One region of the Variovorax sp. 01N425 genome, then DNA from elsewhere that is predicted to be linked to it. Evidence: riboswitches for the same ligand, from Rfam matches in the RefSeq annotation. Region 1 holds a riboswitch; the other holds the start of a gene.

Evidence for each region. Region 1 has a riboswitch for glycine ahead of gcvT (glycine cleavage system aminomethyltransferase GcvT). Riboswitches for the same ligand answer to the same signal wherever they lie in the genome.
Region 2: it holds a riboswitch for glycine, as region 1 does, so the genes downstream of both, AC1DSC_RS29055 (D-amino acid dehydrogenase) here and gcvT (glycine cleavage system aminomethyltransferase GcvT) in region 1, are expected to answer to the same signal.

What each region holds. Positions count from the first base shown of each region.
Region 1 is NZ_JBFTRJ010000012.1:30,244-33,642, forward strand. It holds gene AC1DSC_RS21450 (TRAP transporter large permease) at 1-146, shown strand, start outside; gene AC1DSC_RS21455 (hypothetical protein) at 299-847, shown strand; glycine riboswitch at 879-969, shown strand; glycine riboswitch at 982-1,097, shown strand; gene gcvT (glycine cleavage system aminomethyltransferase GcvT) at 1,143-2,321, shown strand; gene gcvH (glycine cleavage system protein GcvH) at 2,368-2,739, shown strand; gene gcvP (aminomethyl-transferring glycine dehydrogenase) at 2,789-3,399, shown strand, end outside.
Region 2 is NZ_JBFTRJ010000021.1:83,801-87,199, reverse strand. It holds gene AC1DSC_RS29055 (D-amino acid dehydrogenase) at 1-1,127, opposite strand, end outside; glycine riboswitch at 1,218-1,324, opposite strand; gene rfbB (dTDP-glucose 4,6-dehydratase) at 1,552-2,634, shown strand; gene rfbD (dTDP-4-dehydrorhamnose reductase) at 2,631-3,399, shown strand, end outside.

The DNA.
Region 1 (3,399 bases):
CGGCCTGCACGGTGGCGCGCATCTCGCTGGACCGGATCGTGAAGTACCTGGTGCCCTTCGTGCTCGTGATCCTGGCCTGCCTGCTGGTGATCACCTACGTGCCGTGGATATCGCTGGCGCTGCGCGACCTGGTGTATGCCAAGTAGCTGAGACGGCGCGAAAAACAAGGAAGAAACGGCAGCCTGTTCGCAGGCTGCTTTTTTTTTGCGCTGCCGGGGCGCTGTAAGGCAAACGTTTCATGAAGATGTCACCGCTTGCAACGATGCTTCAGCCCTCGATCCCCAAAAGCTGTGGCGCCATGTTTCCCACCAAGACCGACAAGGCACGCGACGAACTCCAGGGCCGCCAGCGCACGCTGAGCCAGCGCGAGCGCGCCTTGCTGCTGATGGCAGACGGCCGGCGTTCGCTGACCGATTTCAGCCCGCTGTTCGCCAGCCGCACCGAAGCCGAGCAGGCGATCCAGGCGCTGATGCGCCAGGGCTATCTGCAGGACGCGCAGCCGGTGGCTGCCGCGGCGGCGCAGGCCGCGGCCCAGCCGCCCGCCCCGGTACCCGCGGCCGACCCGATCCAACTCGCCACCGCCGCCGACAACTTCGACGGCAAGCGCTCCCTGGCCACCACGCGCATGTTCCTGTTCGACATCTGCGAGCGCATGTTCGTGCGGCGCGACCCCAAGTTCGCGCTGCAGATGCGCGATGCCCTGCGCGAGGCGCGCGACCGCGGCGCGATGCTGACCATCGCCGCGCTGATGCTCACCGAGGTCGAGAAAACCGCCGGCGCCGAGCGGGCCGAATCGCTGCGCGAGCGCATCGACCGGCTGCTGCCGCCGGCCGAGACCGTGCACTGAGCCGCAGACCGGCCGCCCGCGATCCACTACACTCCCATGGTCAGGAGAGAGCCCCGCCAGCCGGGGCCGCCGAAGGCGCAGGGGTTTCCCGAACGCTCAGGCAAAAGGACTGACACAGCGTTGGCGCATGCCGGCGCTTCCTTGCTGGAGAGAGGCTGTTGCTTGCATCGACGCGATGCGCCGGCCCACCGAAGGAGCAAACCCCGATCGTGGGGCGAATCTCTCAGGTAAAGCGGACAGCAGGGGTGGCCCATGGCTCGCGCCATGGAATTCGTCTGCCCCTTTGGAGTGCCCCGTGGCCGCTTCCTCCGATTCCTCTTCCGCCGAACAACTCCTGAAGACCCCGCTGTACGGCCTGCACGTGGAGCTCGGTGCCCGCATGGTGCCCTTTGCAGGCTATTCGATGCCGGTGCAATACCCCGCCGGCCTCATGGCCGAGCACAGGCACACGCGCAACGCCGCCGGCCTGTTCGACATCTCGCACATGGGCCAGCTGCGCCTGGTCGGACCGGACGCCGCGGCCGCCTTTGAAACCCTGATGCCGGTCGACGTGATCGACCTTGCGCCCGGCAAGCAGCGCTACGGGCTGCTGCTGAACGACGAGGGCGGCATCCTCGACGACCTGATGTTCTTCAACGAAGGCCACGGCTCGATCTTCGTGATCGTCAACGGCGCCTGCAAGGTGGCGGACATCGCCCACATCCAGCAGAAGATCGGCGCACGCTGCGATGTGCAGCCCATGCCCGACCACGCGCTGCTCGCGCTGCAGGGCCCGCAGGCGGCCGCGGTGCTGGCGCGGCTGTCGCCGGGCATCGAGCGCTTCGTGTTCATGACCGGCGGCGCGGTGCAGATCGGCGGCATTCCGGCCTTTGCCACGCGCAGCGGCTACACCGGCGAAGACGGCTTCGAGATCTCGGTGGCCGGCCAGAATGCCGAGGCGCTGGCCCGCCTGCTGCTGGCCCAGCCCGAGGTCGAGCCCATTGGCCTGGGCGCGCGCAATTCGCTGCGGCTGGAAGCGGGGCTGTGCCTCTACGGCAACGACATCGACACCACCACCACGCCGGTCGAGGCCTCGCTCAACTGGGCGATCCAGAAGGTCCGCCGCACCGGCGGCGCGCGCGAAGGCGGCTTTCCGGGCGCGGCCCGGGTGCTGGCCCAGCTCGCCGCCGCCACGGCCGGCGCCGCGGGCCACACCGACCACGACACGCTGAAGCGCAAGCGCGTCGGCCTCGTGGCGCTGGAACGCGTTCCGGTGCGCGACGGCACGGTGCTGCAGTCCTTCGAAGGCAAGGACATCGGCTTTGTCACGAGCGGCCTGCTCGGCCCGACGGCCGACCGCCCGATCGCCATGGGCTACGTGGCCACCGCGTATTCCGAGCCCGGCACGCGCGTGCAGGCCATCGTGCGCGGCAAGCCGGTGCCGATGGAAGTCTCGACGCTGCCTTTCGTGCCGACGCGCTACTACCGCGGCTAGGCGCTGCGCCCCCGATCATCTTTTTTTCCACGAGGAGTTTTCCACCATGAGCATCAAGTACACCAAGGACCACGAATGGGTCTCGGCCGAAGGCAGCGCAGCCACCGTCGGCATCACCGTGCATGCGCAGGACGCGCTCGGCGACGTGGTCTTTGTCGACCTGCCCGAAGTCGGCAAGACCTTTGCCCAGGGCGAGGTGGCCGGTGTCGTCGAATCGGTCAAGGCCGCAGCCGATGTGTTCATGCCCGTGTCGGGCGAGATCACCGAAGTGAACGAAGCCCTGCGCGCCGATCCCTCGCTCGCCAACACCGACCCGCTGGCCGCCGGCTGGTTCTTCAAGGTCAAGCTCAGCGAGCCCGCGCAGCTCGACGCGCTGCTCGACGCGGCCAGCTACGACAAGTTCGCTGCCGAGTCCTGATCCGCCGAGTTCGCAAGCCGCCTTTTCCTCATCCCGAGCCTTCACCGCCATGCCGATTCCCGCCCTTCCCTCTTTGCAACAACTGGAGAACGCCGAAGAGTTTCTCGCCCGCCACATCGGCATCGATGCGGCGGACGAGGCGCGCATGCTGCCGGTGATCGGTTCGGAAACGCGCGCCGAGCTCATCGACGGCATCGTGCCCGCAGCCATCCGCCGCGCCAAGCCGATGCGGCTGCCGGCGCCCGCCACCGAGGCCGATGCACTGGCCGAGCTCAAGGCGATCGCGGCAAAGAACAAGGTCTTCAGGAGCTTCATCGGCCAGGGCTACTACGGCACGCACACGCCGGGCGTCATCCTGCGCAACGTGCTCGAGAACCCCGCCTGGTACACGGCCTACACGCCCTACCAGGCCGAGATTTCGCAGGGCCGCATGGAAGCGCTGCTCAACTTCCAGACCATGGTGTGCGACCTCACGGGCATGGCCATCGCCAATGCCTCGATGCTCGACGAAGCCACGGCGGCAGCCGAGGCGATGACGCTCGCCAAGCGCAGCGTCAAGAGCAAGAGCAACGTGTTCCTGGTGTCGGGCGACTGCCATCCGCAGACCATCGAGGTCATCAAGACGCGCGCCGCGCCGCTGGGCATCGAGGTGAAGGTGAG
Region 2 (3,399 bases), on a different contig from region 1:
CCGATCAGCGGCACGTTGCTTGGCGTCGCGGGGCGCAGGCCGGTCCAGAACTGGGCCTGCGTGGTGTCGCCGGCACCCGGAAAGAGCTCCTCGACGCGCCGCACGATCGCCTCGCAGCGCACGCGGTTCAGGTCGCGGTCGTAGCCGTTGAGCTCGGCCGTGCCGGCAATGCGCAGGCGGTCGCCGGAAGCCGAGGTGTAGCGCGAGAACACGAGCTTGAACTCGTCGTCGGTCAGCGAGACCTGGTGCGCCCTGGAGGCGTCCTTCACCGGCAGCGTCACCGAGTAGCCCTTGGCCGGATAGATCGGCAGCCGAATGCCCAGCGGCGCGGCAACGATCGGGCTCAGCGAACCCATCGCGAGCACGAAGGCGTCGCCGCGGATGCGCTGGAAGCGGCCTTCGCTGTCGGTGGCTTCGACATGATCGATGCGGCCGCCGGCCTCACGCAGCGCGGTCACCGTGTGGCTCATGAGGAACTTCACGCCCGCTGCGGCCGCGCGCTTTGCCAGCTCGCGTGCAAAAAGATTCGCGTCGCCGGACTCGTCCTCCGCCGTGTAGGTGGCACCCGCCAGCTTCGGGCGGATGTGGGCGAGGGCGGGCTCGATCTTCACGGCTTCGTCGGCCGAGATCACCTGGCGTTCGCAACCCAATGCGCGCATCTGCTCGGCGGGCTGGAGGGCGCCGTCGAACTCCTTCTGCGTCGTATAGAAGTGCAGGATGCCCTGCGTGCGCTGGTCGTATTGGAGGCCGGCGTCGGCACGCAGCTGCTGCAGCACCTCGCGGCTGTAGGTGCCCAGGCGCACGATCTGCTCGATGTTGTGCCGGGTGCGCGCCGGCGTGCATTCGCGCAGGAACTGCAGGCCCCAGAGCCATTGGCGCATGTCGGCGCGGATGCGAAAGAGCAGCGGAGCGTCTTCCTTGCCGAGCCATTGCAGCACCTTGAGCGGCGCGCTCGGGTTGGCCCAGGGTTCGGCATGGCTGACGGAGATCTGCCCGCCGTTGGCAAAGCTGGTTTCGGCGGCCGGCGTGGCCTGCCGGTCGATCACGGTCACCTCGTGGCCGAGTTGCTGGAGGTAGTAAGCAGAAGTCACGCCGAGCAGGCCGGCGCCAAGAACGATCACACGCATTTCAAGTACCTTTGAAGATTGGCACTTGAACGGCGGACTTGGTGTGCTACTGATTCAATAGCAAGCAACCGGACGAACGCCGTCCAAGTTGCCGCTCCCCCTGTCCTTGGTACCTGAGAGATTCACCTGTTGCACCTTGCAACGGGTTTGCTCCTTCGGTGCATCACGCGAGGTGATGGCTCTCCAGACGGCTTGTCAGTTGATGCAGTACGTGCCACGCAACTCTTTGAAAGAACTTCAAGGAATCTGTGGGCCAACCTGAGCGTTTATGGGAGTTTGCGCCTTCGGTGAAGTAGTAATAGGTACTACTCGCTCTCCTGCAGTGAAACGATTGTAGGCGGGGACCGCAAAGCCGCCAACCATGAATTTTGACAATTCGGACCAATGGGATAATTGTCATTGATTCGAAACTTCGGGGAGACTCATGATCCTGGTAACCGGCGGCGCGGGCTTTATCGGCGCCAACTTCGTACTCGACTGGCTGGCGCAGAGCGACGAGCCTGTCGTGAACCTCGACAAGCTGACCTATGCCGGCAACCTCGAGACGCTCGCGTCTCTCAAGGGCGACCCGCGGCACATCTTCGTGCAGGGCGACATCGGCGACAGCGCGCTGGTCGACCGCCTCCTGGCCGAGCACAAACCGCGCGCCATCGTGAACTTTGCTGCGGAATCGCACGTCGATCGCTCCATTCACGGCCCCGAGGACTTCGTGCAGACCAACGTGCTGGGCACCTTCCGCCTGCTCGAGTCCGTGCGCGGCCACTGGAGCGCGCTGCCGGCCGAGCAGAAAGCCGCCTTCCGCTTCCTGCACGTGTCGACCGACGAGGTCTACGGCTCGCTCTCCAAGACCGACCCCGCCTTCACCGAAGAAAACAAGTACGAGCCCAACAGCCCCTACTCGGCCAGCAAGGCCGCGAGCGACCACCTCGTGCGCGCCTGGCACCACACCTACGGCCTGCCGGTCGTCACCACCAACTGCTCCAACAACTACGGGCCCTTCCACTTCCCCGAGAAGCTCATCCCGCTGATGATCGTCAACGCCCTGGCCGGCAAGCCGCTGCCCGTGTATGGCGACGGCATGCAGGTGCGCGACTGGCTCTACGTGAAGGACCACTGCAGCGCCATCCGCCGCGTGCTCGAAGCCGGCCGGCTCGGCGAGACCTACAACGTCGGCGGCTGGAACGAGAAGCCCAACATCGAGATCGTCAACACCGTCTGCGCGCTGCTCGACGAACTGCGCCCGCGCGCCGACGGCAAGCCCTACAAAGAGCAGATCAGCTACGTCACCGACCGCCCCGGCCACGACCGGCGCTACGCCATCGATGCGCGCAAGCTCGAGCGCGAACTCGGCTGGAAGCCCGCCGAAACCTTCGACAGCGGCATCCGCAAGACCGTCGAGTGGTACCTGGCCCATGGCGAATGGGTGCGCAACGTGCAAAGCGGCGCTTACCGCGAATGGGTCGAGAAGCAATACGACGCCGCCCCCGCGGCCAAGGCTGCGGCATGAAGCTGCTGCTGCTGGGCAAGGGCGGCCAGGTCGGCTGGGAGCTGCAACGCAGCCTCGCGCCGCTGGGCGAGCTGGTTGCGCTCGACTTCGACAGCACAGACTTCAACGCCGACTTCAGCCGCCCCGAGCAACTGGCCGACACCGTACTCAAGGTGCGCCCCGACGTTATCGTCAATGCCGCGGCCCACACCGCCGTCGACAAGGCCGAGAGCGAGCCCGAGTTCGCGCGCAAGCTCAACGCCACCTCGCCCGGCGTGGTGGCCGAGGCCGCGCAGCAGATCGGCGCGCTCATGGTGCACTACTCCACCGACTACGTCTTCGACGGCAGCGGCAGCACGCCCTGGAAAGAAGACGACGCCACCGGCCCCCTCAGCGTGTACGGCCGCACCAAGCTCGAAGGCGAACAACTGGTGGCCAGGCACTGCGCGAAGCACCTGATCTTCCGCACCAGCTGGGTCTATGCCGCGCGCGGCGGCAACTTTGCCAAGACCATGCTGCGCATCGCCGAGGAGCGCGATCGCCTGACCGTCATCAACGACCAGTTCGGCGCGCCCACCGGTGCCGAGCTGCTGGCCGACGTCACGGCGCATGCCATCCGCGCCACGCTGCAGGACCCGGCCAAGGCCGGCCTGTATCACGCGGTGGCCGGCGGCGAGACCACCTGGCACGGTTATGCGCGCTTCGTGATCGAGCAGGCCAAGGCGGCCGGCGTCGAACTCAAGGCCGGACCCGAAGCCGTCGACCCCGTGCCCACCAGCGCCTTCC